3 regions of the Sutcliffiella sp. NC1 genome follow, and region 2 is predicted to be linked to each of the others. Evidence: riboswitches for the same ligand, from Rfam matches in the RefSeq annotation. Region 2 holds a riboswitch; each other region holds the start of a gene.

Region 1 (4,385 bases), 1.2 Mb from region 2:
TTCCAATTAATTTAGAATTGTCCATGTTTAATAATGTCTCACTAGAAGTTGAGCAATATTTTATCTTTCCCAATTGGTCAATTACTAAAAATAAGCTTATGTTATTACTATCTGGATCAGATTGGTCTATTTCAGATTGAACAGGAGAATGGTAATATCCCATAACTTCCCCCCCTAATCATTTTATATATTAATATATTTAATTTGGTTTTAATTATACAATATATTCCGAATTTTTTCTAAACTTTTTCATCAATATGTAGATTCATGTCTTTTTTTTGCATATCACCTGTTCATTTACAGAAATAAATACTTTGGATTTTTTATATTTTACTATAAAATATATGGTAATGACGTATACATAACAAGGGGGAAATGTTCATGAACAATAGAGAAACTGTTGCTTTCGTAGGTACTGGGGTAATGGGGAATAGTATGGCTGGCCATTTATTAAGAGCTGGCTATCATGTTAACGTGTACACAAGAACAAAAGAAAAAGCAGAAAATTTAATAAGCTCTGGAGCAAAATGGTGTTCTACCCCAGCTGAAGCTGTAGCTGATGCGAAATATACGATTACAATCGTTGGTTACCCAAAAGATGTTGAAGAAGTTTATTTCGGAAAAGATGGAATATTAGAAAATGCAAAGCAAGGTTCTTTCGTCATTGATATGACAACATCAACGCCTTCATTAGCAAAAAAGATTTATGCAGCAGCAAAAGAAAAAGGGATTTATAGTTTAGATGCACCTGTATCAGGTGGAGACGTTGGTGCTAAAGAAGCTCGCCTTACCATTATGGTAGGTGGTGATAAAGATGCATATAAAACATGCCTACCTCTGTTCGAAAGAATGGGTAAAAATATCGTATTACAAGGTGAGGCTGGCTCAGGACAACATACGAAAATGTGCAATCAAATTGCGATTGCCACAAATATGATCGGAGTATGTGAATCACTTGCATATGCAAAGAGCTCTGGGCTAGATCCTGTGAAAGTGTTAGAAACGATAACGACTGGTGCTGCAAATAGTTTTTCCCTTAGTAAGTTAGCACCTAGAATACTTGCAGGTGATTTTGAACCCGGTTTTTATGTGAAGCATTTTATTAAAGATATGGGGATTGCCTTAGCTGAGGCTGAAGCAATGGGGTTAAAACTGCCTGGGCTTTCTTTAGCTATCGATATGTATGAAGAGCTTGCCAATAAAGGAGAAGAAAATAGCGGTACACAAGCGTTGTATAAATTATGGGAAATGTAATATTAATGTATTAATAGTAAAATAAAAAGCTGCTTCCTCGCATAGAAGCAGCTTTATAAGTTTTAAGCGTTTGCTTTAAAAAACTTCGGATAAAATTTATATATAATTACTAGTATCGCTATTGTAATAAGCATTTCTGGAACTAAATAAGACAAGTTATAAATAATAGAATATAATACAACCGGTATTCCATCTGGAGCATATTCACCGAACCAAATTACTCCTGAAAGGAAATGACTTATTAAACGTAATGCGGTTCCAAATATCATACCAACTACAATTGTACGAATAGTTACTCCTTTTACGGCAAAAATAGCGGCGAATCCTAACAGTGCAAATGGTAATGGGTAATCTAGAATAAGTTGCGCAGGATGAACAACATAACCTCCTGTTAACCAATTAATAACCCCTACTAATAGTCCGGTTACAACCCCCGCTTTCCAACCTCGTCTAAAAGCAATAACAAAGATTGGAACCATAATTAAAGATATAGATCCACCGTACGCCCAAAGCGCACCAAATTTCACATAGCTTAAAATAACTGCAAGTGCTGCCATCATAGATATTTCTACCATTGTGACTAAACGTTCTCTTTCCATCTGTCTCTCCCTTTCATGTATCCACTAGAAGGCTAGATTAAAGGAACATTTAGAAACGGTTAGAATAAAATAACAACCACTTCCCTACGCTAGTATAAACTAGATCAGGTTCCAAGAGTTAAGGTGTTCACCTCTCTCAGCCTTATCGGCACCTCTAGTGGACTTTCATTTACTTTTCCAATCAATATTGTAACATAATTTTAACAAAAGGGGAAAATTTTAATTGGAACACTATGAAATATCGATTCCTCGTAAATACTCTAGCATAACGTGAACCGCTACACGACTCGTCATATCCCGAAAATCGATTGTTGGATCTATTTCTACAATATCTATTCCACACACTTTATCGTGTTGAGCTACCTTATATACAGCTTCTAACAATTCACGAGAAGTCATGCCTCCGGGACCTAATGCTGGACAACCTGGAGCGTATGCTTGGTCGAGTACATCCATGTCAACTGAGATGTAAATATGATCCACTTTGCCTTGTAAATATTCCAGCGATTCTTCTATAACACACAATATCCCTTTTTCTTGAACATCTTTCATCGTAGAAATACGAATACCTTTCTCAAGAGCAAATTGATGATAATATTCGCTATTAGAGTAGTTTCGAATCCCCACTTGTACTAGGTGGGCACCTTGAAGGACTTCATCCGAAAGTAACCTATTGAATGGTGTACCATTAGTTGGCCCACCATCTTCCGTATTTCTTAAGTCATGATGTGCATCAAATTGAATAACACCAATTGTACCGGCCTTTGCGTTACTCATTCCTTTTACTAGCGAATAAGTAATAGAATGATCCCCACCTATAAAAATAGGGTGTAGGGACGGATTTTCCCTAATTAGCTTCTCTATACTTTGTTCAATGCGGCGATAGCTTTCTTTTATATCTGTTGCATGCATGAGCACATCTCCACAATCGGTAAGTTTACTAGATTGCAGGTCTTCTCTAGTCTCTACTGCATATGTTGAATAGTTGTGAAAAAGTTTTCTTACAGTAGCAGGAGTGAAGCATGCCCCAGAATGACTAATAGATGGCTTGGATAAAGGAACACCAATAACGGCTGTTCCTTTTATCTCCTCTATGCCATTCCACTCCTGTAACAGAGAAGCTGCTTTTTTGTAGTAGCGATCTGTAAACAGTGGACTGCCAGCTTTTTGAATAAACGTTTCCTTATCCAACATAGGCCCCACCTTTCGCTACTTCTTCTCCGTTTAAATAAACTGTATTCGTGTGGTTTACCCCGTAATGATAAGGAACATATAAATAGTTTGGCGCATTCCATACAACTACATTTGCTTTACGTCCTACTTTTAATGCGCCTGCACTACTCCCACGATTAATAGCATGTGCAGAATTAATCGTGACAGCATTCCAAATTTCTTCTGGCGTGAGCTTTAACTTTAGCATTGCTAAGTTCATAATTAGTTGAATGTTTTCGGTAGGAGAGCTACCCGGATTAAAATCTGTCGCTAGTGCAACCGCGGTACCGTTATCAATCATTTCCCTTCCGCGAGCGTAACCTTCTTTATTTAAATAAAATGTCGTACCAGGAAGTAAGACAGCTATTACTTCAGAATTACCTAACTCTTTAACAGCTCTATCAGATGCAGCAATTAAATGATCTGCTGAAATTGCTCCAAGTTCGATTGCTAACTCTGTACCTCCTAAAGAGACAATTTCATCTGCATGTATTTTCAATTTGAATCCAGCTTCTTTTGCAGAAGCTAAGTATCGGGCTGACTGCTCTACGTTGAATACAGCTTCCTCACAAAATATATCAACAAATTCTGCTAAATCTTCTTCTTTTAGCTTCTGAAACATTTGTTTCATTAACTGTAAAAACTCCTCTGACTTTCCTTTATATTCGTTTGGAATAGCATGTGCCCCTAGAAATGTTCTCGGGATGTCTATTTCATATTCCTCCGCTAATTGTTTCGCAACTTGTAGCTGCTTTAACTCTGTATCTAGATCTAAACCGTATCCACTCTTTGCCTCTACCGTTGTAATTCCATAACTAATCAGTCTTTCTAGATGAAAACTAGCTTTTTCTAGTAAATTCTCAAAACTAGCTTTGCGTGTTGCTTCTACAGTTGAAAGAATTCCTCCACCTTGCTGTAAGATTTCTAAATATGGTACTCCTTGCTGTTTTAAAGACATTTCGTGTTCCCTTGAACCTCCAAAAACTAAATGTGTATGGGGGTCAACTAGTCCTGGAGATACTAGCTTTCCACTACAATCTATCACTTTTTTACTCTTCAAATTTAGAGCCTCTGCTGTCGTACCAACAAATTGAATGACTCCATCTTTCCATCCAATCGCTCCATTTTCTATTAGGGGAAGCTTACTCATTTCCTCCCCGTGCACTTGATGATCGTGACCGTGATCCATCGTTAACAACTGACTACAATTTATTAATAGAGAATCTAGCATTATACATCCTCCTTCAACATCGGAATATGAACGCCACGTTCTTTAGCAACCTCTACCGCTTTTGAGTACCCTGCATCGACATGTCGTAC
Region 2 (4,385 bases):
CCGCTGTTTTTGCCCCAGCAGTATTTGGAAGTAACGTATATTTCTCTAAGTCTAGTTTTTCTAAAAAGTTTGGTTGACTCGGTTCAAAGATGTTCATGCGACGTACCGCAAACGTTAAAATTTCTGATTCGGATACCGCAACCGCTTCTTTTTGTACTTCAAAGCTCGGGTATTTACCAGTTCCTAATAATAAACGTGATTCAAATTCATATGGTCCAATTTTTAACATGTTCATCCGCCTCCTACAAAATGTACTAATTCTAATTGATCGCCTTCTGCTAACGTAACTGATGGATGCGATTCTTTTTGTAAAATATCTCGGTTCTTTTCTACAATGACTACCTTTTGATCAAGGTGAAAATGTGCTAGCAAATCTTCTACTGTTCTAATATCATTAGGTAACTCTATTAGTTCACCATTTATCGTTACTTTCATGTTGTTATCACCCCTTTCAATCGTTCAAACGTAAACGCCTGTAAATAGGAAGGTAGCGTATGACCATTCATCATATCCGCAATAAGCTTTCCACTAATTGGGGATAGTAAAATACCGTTCCGATAATGACCTGTGCAGATAAATACGTTTTCTATTGTTGGGTGCACTCCAAGAAACGGTAACTCATCTATCGTTTGCGGTCGTATTCCAGCCCACGCCCTTTCAAACTGAGCTCGTTGAATGTCAGGCAAAATGTCTATGGACGCTTGAATCAAGGATGAGATTGCCTCAACGGAAACATGTTCCGAAAAACTATTAGGTATAGAAGTTGCACCAATAATTAAACGGTTTCCGCTTTTTGGGACTACGTAACACCGTTGTGAAAAGATGGTACTTTTAATGAGTGGCCGTTCTGTTATAACAGAAATACACTCACCTTTTACTGGATAGGTTGGTAGATTTATATTCGCTTCCTTCAATAAACGGGCACTCCAAGCTCCGTTAGCAACAACGATGTTTTCGCCATAAAAAGCACCTATATTCGTATGAACACCTGTTATCTTCCCACTCGATTCGATGAACGAATATACTTCTACAAACTCTTTAACAGTTGCACCGAGGGCGACCGCACTTTTGCTAAATGCCTGTGTAAGTTGCACAGGATTAACATGCCCATCATTCGGTATGTCCATAGCTCCGATGATACTATCACTTAATGATGATTCCATTTGTAGTGTTTCCTCACGGTCGAGCCATTTTGTATTCTCTCCGAATGAACGTTGTGCTTCAATTACAGATTGCAAATGAACTTTTTCCTCATCTGTTTTTGCGACTTTCAGCAAGCCTTCTCTAACAAGCTCGATATCGATACCACACATCTCTTTTAACTCTTCTTGTAATCTAGGAAACATTTTTCTACTTTCCCTTGCTAGTTCAAACATTGGTCCAACTTCCGTCAACTCTACTTGAGCACCTAGCATCCCTGCTGCCGCTTTTGACGCTCCTTGGCCAACGGTTCCTTTTTCTAAAAGAAGGACGTTTCTCCCTGACTTTTGTAAATAGTAGGCTGCTGCATTTCCGATCACTCCACCACCAACAACGATTAGGTCCCAATTGTTATTCATTTCTCTCCTCCTTCCACATAGCTGCTATGACTTTCTTGAAACCTTTTTGCCATCAATACTGGGTTTTTGCTCTCCATTATTCCACTCATCACTGCAACACCGGAGGCTCCGGTGGAAGCTACTTGTTTTAAATTCTTTGGTGTAATTCCACCAATACCGATAATTGGAACAAAACTATTCTCAACCATTACTTTAAGGTTATCTATCCCACGTGGTTGCTGCCCTAGTTTTGAGGATGTAGTAAAAATATGGCCGTATAGTAAAAAGTCCGCACCGTTTTTTTCTGCATATGCTGCTTCTTTTATCGAATGGACAGAGCATCCAATTTCTAACCTAGGAAAAGCCCGCTTTACTAACTGTACGTCTAAACTATGAAACGCAAGCTGGACACCACGCACCGAAAATGCTTGTGCAACATCAACTCGATCATTTACGATTAATTTGTTTGCAGGAACTCCACTTTTTAATATTTGTTCCAGTAATTGTGCTAGCTCTCTTGCCGTTTTTTCTTTTTCGCGAATATGTATTCTGTCTACATATGGATGGATACTTCTTAAAATGTTTGTTAACTCTTCGTTCGTTTTCTTTCCATCTGTAATAACATGTAGCTTCATAGATTGATAATCTCCTTTGTAATGCATATAGCGTTGACACTTACCTTAAAATCTACCTGTAAACTATGGGAGCCTTTAGAGATAGTCCGTTCCTCTTCGCTGCGGGAACTTGCTTTCCGCGGGGAGGGAGTCGAGCCTCCTCGGGCTGCGCCCTGCGGGGTCTCGACCTTCCCTCTTCCTCCCGCAGGAGTCAAGTTCCCTCCGCTCCGATCCACTCTCTGTTTTAAATATTAGTACTACAATCTTTACTAAAAGACGTCATAGAACAAATCCTTACTAGCATAATACTAAACAAAAAACCACTCTTTTCGCCTAAGCGTAAAGAGTGGTTTGTATGAATGAATAGTATATTTCTATACAATATATTTACCCACTTCCCTACGCTGGTATTAACCAGATCAGGTTCGAAGGGTCTGGAAACAATTTATTCCATCTCAGTCATTTCGACTCCCCTAGTGAAAAGTTCTTATTAAATTGTGTAAATAAAGTATAGCATACTAACCAATTTTTTTAAATAAAAGTGAACTTAATATCTAACATCCGTTATCGAAAAGTAAGGGAAAAAGGTAGCTGAAACAAAAGAGATAAGTAATACCATTAATAAAACTGTTGTAAATATTACGTCATTTTTTGAGTACTCTACTTGATAATAATAGGTGCGATTTTTTTGTTGTGAAAATTTTTTTGCTTCCATCGCCACTGCGATTCGATGCGCCCTTCTGATGCTTTGTGATAATAAAGGTATACTATATAAAGTGACCTTTTGTATGATAGCTTTCATACCTTTTTCCTGTTTAATCCCTCTAACTTTTAACGCTTTTTGTAAAGTAAAAAATTCTTCTACCATAATTGGCAGGAGCCGAATAGACGCGAGAAAACTGTAAGCATACTTTGGCGGTAGTTTCCATTGCTGCATAAGAGAATAAAATAAAAGAACCGGCTTCGTTGTTAGCGCGAATAGTAAACCTAAAAACGCAAACACTAATGCTCTTAATCCAATATGAACTCCTCGATAAAAGCTTTCTTCACTTATGTGAACAATGCCTAATTGAAACCATGTTGTATCACCTTTACCGAACAAAATCATCGTCACAGCAGAAGAGAAAAATAGAATGGTAAATGGTAGGAGAAGAACGACCTTTACCTTCCAACTATGTCCCGTTGACGTTATATAGAGCAATAACATAAATAGTGTCATATTCACTAATACATTTATGTTATGTATGAAGAGGACCGCTACAAAGAGGAGGACAATTGCTATTAACTTGAAACTCGGATTCACTCGATGCAACCACGTTTCGTTAACTTGTAATGACCATTGCATCGTGTACGTACCTCTCTTTCTCTATTACTTCTACTACTTCTCCACTCTCCACTACTAACACTTTATCTGCAAAATGCTCAACAATATGCTCATCATGTGTAACCATCACAACACATACCCCCTCTTCTTTGAGCTGTTGTAACCATTCAAGCATCGAAAAAGTATTTCGACTATCCTGACCGAATGTAGGTTCATCTAAAAGGAGTACACTCGGACGATGTACAACCGCTGATGCCACACTTAGCCGTCTTTTTTGTCCAGTTGAAAGCTCGAAAGGGTGTTTTTTTCGTACATGTGTTAAATGAAAATTGTCGAGCAGTTTTTCTACTTTATTATTTCTCTCTACTTCCGATACACCTTTTCGCAATAGCGTATATCCAATTTCCTCTTCAACGGAATGCGTAACAAATTGAAATTCAGGGTTTTGAAAAACAAACGTCACTTCTTCTTCGTAATTTTCACCGAAATAATGAAGCTCACCTTTCGTTTTTAAAAGCTTTCGAATCGCCTCTAATAGGGTACTTTTTCCTGCGCCATTTTTTCCGATAATCGTTGTCCATTGACCTTTATGGAACGTAACATCCTCCACTGAAATTTTACACTCTTTTCCTCTAAAACCCTGAAAATCGTGTAGAGATATAATCGATTCTCCCTTTTCTGGATTTTGGTTTAAATTAGTTGGATCAATTACTTCCTCCCAAACTCCAGGATACCAAATGCCATATTCTTTTAACTTTTCCTTGTATTGCGAGAAAACTTCTAAAGTAGCTCCGTCCGCTATGATTGTTCCTTTATCGTCAAAAACGACTACCCGCTCTACCCAATCTAACAGATAGTTTAATTTATGCTCGACAATAATGACTGTCTTTTCTTCTCCTACCCGTTTAA
Region 3 (4,385 bases), 460 kb from region 2:
TGTAAAGTCTGCGACTGTAATTGGTGCTGGTATAGGTGGCCTTTGTACGGCTATTGCTTTACAACAGAAAGGATGGAACGTTTCTGTTTACGATAAAGCTACAGAACTCAAGGATGTTGGTGCAGGGATTGTATTGTCTGCGAATGCCTTAAAAGTGTTGGGAAAATTAGGACTAGCACTTGAGATCAGAAAAAAGGGTGCCCCGGTTAAAAAGGCCGAAATTAGAACATGGGACGGAAAACCATTAGTGAATGTACCTGTTCATGAACAGGCACAGAGATATGGGAGCTATAGTTATTTAATATACCGTCCCGTCTTACAAAAAGTATTACATTCTGCATTAAATGAAAATACTGTGAATCTTAATAAAAGATTAGTACATATAGAACAGCGTGATTCAAAAGTAAGTGTAGTCTTTGAAGATGGCGATGTAGTTAAAGATAATTTAGTTATTGGTGCTGATGGGATACACTCCGAAGTTAGAAAAAGGGTAATTGGTCCAAGCCCTTTACGTTATTCTGGTTTTACAGCTATTAGAGGAATTTCTGTCTATGAGGATGCACGTTTCCCTATGGAACTAGGTGGAGGTTTCGAAGCATGGGGCCATGGAAAAAGGTTCGGGTTCTCCCATTTAGGAAAAGGAAGAATCTTTTGGTTTGCAGCTATAAATAGTGAAAGTGGCACTATTATTAATTCCCCTCATCCAAAGAAAATCGCTTTAGATCATTTTAGCGGCTGGTGGGAGCCAGTTACTAACGTGATCGAAGCAACAGAAGAATCGAATATAATTGTTCATGAAATTTTTGATAGAAAACCGATGAACACGTGGAGTAACGGAAAGATTACACTGCTCGGTGATGCTGCCCATCCCATGCTACCAAATTTAGGACAAGGTGGGGCGCAAGCGATGGAAGATGCATTAGTGCTCTCTCGCTGTCTTGACGATTACCCGAATGAAGTTGAGAAAGCATTAAAACAGTATGAAGAAATAAGATACGGCCGAACTGCTAAAGTCGTAAAAGGTTCTAGAGCAATGGGAAGAATGATGCAACTCGAAAATCCAATTGCAATTTTTATTAGAAATCAACTGTTACGGAACAGTCCAGAATCTCTTAAAATGAAACGGTTAGAATGGCTTCTAGGACACGAAGTATAGGAGCTAGTAATTTGTGATAGAAGTAATAAAGTATGCCCATAATATGAAACCGTCAGAGCATCATCTTCATATAAAGAAGAAGCTGAGTTAATGAGATATAAAGATATGGGTTAGGTATATAGTTAGATAAGCTTCTTAAATCAATTTTTAAAAAGCGTTGTGGATATTAATCCAAAACGCTTTTTTAATATCTACAAAGATGATCTATATAACTTGAATAGATTTAATTGGGACAGGCCATGTTTCTTGTGTATATGCCATTGTCCAAAATTGATGCTCTAACTGTGTGCTCGTAATAAAGTGCTCACGCATGCGTTTTTTTTCGTATTCACTAGCTTTGGCCGCACAAGCATCTATTTTATCCATAAATGTTTGAGTGATGGTACTAACTTCCTTGTCACCATAAAATGCAATCCATTCGTAGAAAGGATGAGCTGGTGTCGGTTTTACTTCCATCATCAGCTTTTTACCAATTTCCCAATACGTCCAGGGACAAGGGGCGAGTGCAGCAAGTGTTTCGCCAAGTGTACCGTTTGTAGCAGCCTCCATCATATGGCGTGTGTAATGATGTGCGGTTGGAGCAAGTGGAGCTTTTTGTAAATCCTCGTACCGAACACCTGCAACCTTACAAAAGTTATTGTGCGGATGTATTTCTGCATTTAAGACAAACCCTATTTGCTCCTGGAAAAACGTCATATCTTCTCTGTCTGTACATTTAGAAACCGCAAGACCATAAATACGGCAAAATGTCGTTAAGTATTCATAATCTTGTTGTACGTAATGAATGAGTGCTTCTTTCGGTACATTTCCTTCTCCAATTCCTTTTACAAAAGGATGTTCAAAAATTGCTTCAAAGATTGGGTCTGCTTCCTGTCTTAACTGTTTTGAAAATGTCATGTAGTATTCCTCCTCCAAATTAATTTAAGAAGAACACCCACATTCACCCATGGAAGACAATGCGAAAGGGGGTACGCATGAGCTCTTTTTACAACATAAAAAAGCTCCTCTTCCATGGAAAAGAGAAGCATGAGCATACGAAACGTACTCGATGCACCACTTTCCTCCGCTGGTATAAACCAGATCAGGTTCAAAGGGTCCGACGCGTAAAGCGACGTCTCAGCCTATTGGCTCCCCTAGTGGATATCCTATTCCATATACTACATGAATTTAGACATTATTCAATATACAATTGGAAAAATAGTTAATTTTTACTAAAATGTATCGTGATGCTATGTTTTTAATTGTTACTATAGAAATAAGTAGTAAACAAAAAAAGAAAATTAATCTCTAATCTGTCACAAAATAAATCAGTTAATCGTCTTGTTTGTAAAATAGGAGGATGATGACAATGAAGAATACAGAAAGAAATTGTGTTGTAATTGGTGGAGGGATTGCTGGACTTACTGCTTCTATTTATTTAGCACGTGCAGGATTATCCGTTACATTAATCGAAAAAGCTAAAACGATAGGTGGTCGGGCAAAAACAGAAGTGATGGATGGTAGTTATGTCAATTTCGGACCACATGCCTTATATTCAAAAGGAAAAAGTTTAGAAATATTAGCGGAATTAAGCATCTCTCCAAAAGGAAATAGCCCTGCCATCGGGGGAAAGGTGTTTTACAATGATTCACCGTATAACCTTCCCGCCAACCCTTTCTCTGTATTAACTAGTGATTTATTTAATTGGAGAGGGAAAATGGAATTACTCCGCTTTTTTATACTTTTACAAACAAAAAAATTAAAGAGCAACCGAGAGATCTCCGTTGACCAATGGCTTCATGAAAATATAAAGGATGAACGTGTTCAGAAATTTATTCTCATGCTTATACGTTTATCTTCTTACTGTAACGACCCTGATAGGCTTCGTGCCGAAGTTGCATTTAAGCAGCTGCAATTAGGAAAAGCCATTTATGTTCATAACGGTTGGCAGTCAATTATAGAGGAGTTAAAAGAGAAAGCGGAAAAATTAGGTGTCATTATTCAAGCGGGAGCCTCCGTTCAACAAATAAAAGGGAAATTTCCACAGTTTGAAGTGAAATTAAGTAACAATAAATCAATCTTCACACCATATATTTTATCAACAGCAAGCCCAAATGAGTTGAGGAAATTCCTTCAGGGCTATGAAATAGATGCAATCAATGAACTTATACCAGTCCGGGCAGCATGTCTGGATATAGTGCTAAACAATATACCGAATCCTACAGTATCATTCGCCTTGAGCATGGACCATCCACTCTATTTTTCTAATCATTCCAACGTCGCAACATTAAGTGACAATCAAAGCCACTCCGTCATACACGTAATGAAATATTTGAGCATTAATGAACCTAGAACGGATTTAAAACCGGAGCTCGAACAGTTTCTTAGTCGAGTTCAACCAGGCTGGGAAAAACATGTTATATCAAAACGTTACCTACCGAACATAACAGTAACTAATAGTATGATGAAAAAACAAAAAAATGAAATGGAGCAGATTCCAGGATTATTTATTGCCGGAGATTGGGTTGGCGCAGAGGGAATGTTAGTTGACAGTTCTTTTTTTAGTGCAAAGCAAGCGGCCATGAGCATTATTGAATTAAATGAAAAAAGGGAGTGTAGCGACGATGGAAATGGAGGAAGCATATACGCAGTATAAACCGCTACTTTTATCCATATCTTATCAGATGGCAGGAAGTATGACGGAAGCGGAAGATATCGTTCATGATATTTTTATAGATTTTCATAAGATTGATAAGAACAATATTAAAGATTATAAATCGTATTTGTGTAAAATGGCCACTAATCGAACGATTGACCATCTAAAATCCGCGAGTAAAAGAAGAGAACATTATATCGGACCGTGGCTCCCTGAACCGTTAAATACAGATCAAGATCCGCTGCATTCTATCGAACAACATGACCAACTCTCCTACGCGCTCCTAACACTACTAGAAAAACTTAACCCGGTTGAACGTGCAGTATTTGTATTAAGAGAGGTATTTTCTTTTTCCTATGATGAGATGGAGAGTTTCATAGGAAAAGAGGCGGCAAACTGTCGGAAAATATTGAGTAGAGCGAAGAAAAAGCTGCATTTCCATGAATCTAAAAAAAAGAATAATGTAGGTAGGGATGAAGAAGAAAAACTAATTAATCAATTCGTTTCTGCCGTAACGACTGGAAATACAGACGAACTATTTCAACTACTGAAAGAGGACGCAATTTTATACAGCGATGGTGGCGGCAAAGTTAC

What was found. A riboswitch is a leader RNA that binds a small molecule or an ion and turns the genes downstream of it on or off. The one in region 2 is predicted to bind thiamine pyrophosphate.
Region 1: another riboswitch for thiamine pyrophosphate. It lies ahead of thiT (energy-coupled thiamine transporter ThiT); the one in region 2 lies ahead of tenI (thiazole tautomerase TenI).
Region 3: another riboswitch for thiamine pyrophosphate. It lies ahead of tenA (thiaminase II); the one in region 2 lies ahead of tenI (thiazole tautomerase TenI).

Annotation. Positions count from the first base shown of each region.
Region 1 covers NZ_CP115153.1:2,317,426-2,321,810, reverse strand. Annotated here, with positions in the region: gene O1A01_RS12120 (ATP-binding protein) at 1-163, opposite strand, end outside; gene O1A01_RS12115 (NAD(P)-dependent oxidoreductase) at 382-1,254, shown strand; gene thiT (energy-coupled thiamine transporter ThiT) at 1,317-1,853, opposite strand; TPP riboswitch at 1,918-2,019, opposite strand; gene hutG (formimidoylglutamase) at 2,085-3,047, opposite strand; gene hutI (imidazolonepropionase) at 3,037-4,296, opposite strand; gene hutU (urocanate hydratase) at 4,296-4,385, opposite strand, start outside.
Region 2 covers NZ_CP115153.1:1,087,587-1,091,971, reverse strand. Annotated here, with positions in the region: gene O1A01_RS05525 (thiazole synthase) at 1-229, opposite strand, end outside; gene thiS (sulfur carrier protein ThiS) at 232-435, opposite strand; gene thiO (glycine oxidase ThiO) at 432-1,559, opposite strand; gene tenI (thiazole tautomerase TenI) at 1,556-2,173, opposite strand; TPP riboswitch at 2,532-2,637, opposite strand; gene O1A01_RS05505 (energy-coupling factor transporter transmembrane component T family protein) at 2,700-3,497, opposite strand; gene O1A01_RS05500 (ABC transporter ATP-binding protein) at 3,475-4,385, opposite strand, start outside.
Region 3 covers NZ_CP115153.1:1,545,988-1,550,372, forward strand. Annotated here, with positions in the region: gene O1A01_RS08055 (FAD-dependent monooxygenase) at 1-1,156, shown strand, start outside; gene tenA (thiaminase II) at 1,361-2,053, opposite strand; TPP riboswitch at 2,198-2,301, opposite strand; gene O1A01_RS08065 (phytoene desaturase family protein) at 2,505-3,791, shown strand; gene O1A01_RS08070 (RNA polymerase sigma-70 factor) at 3,760-4,385, shown strand, end outside.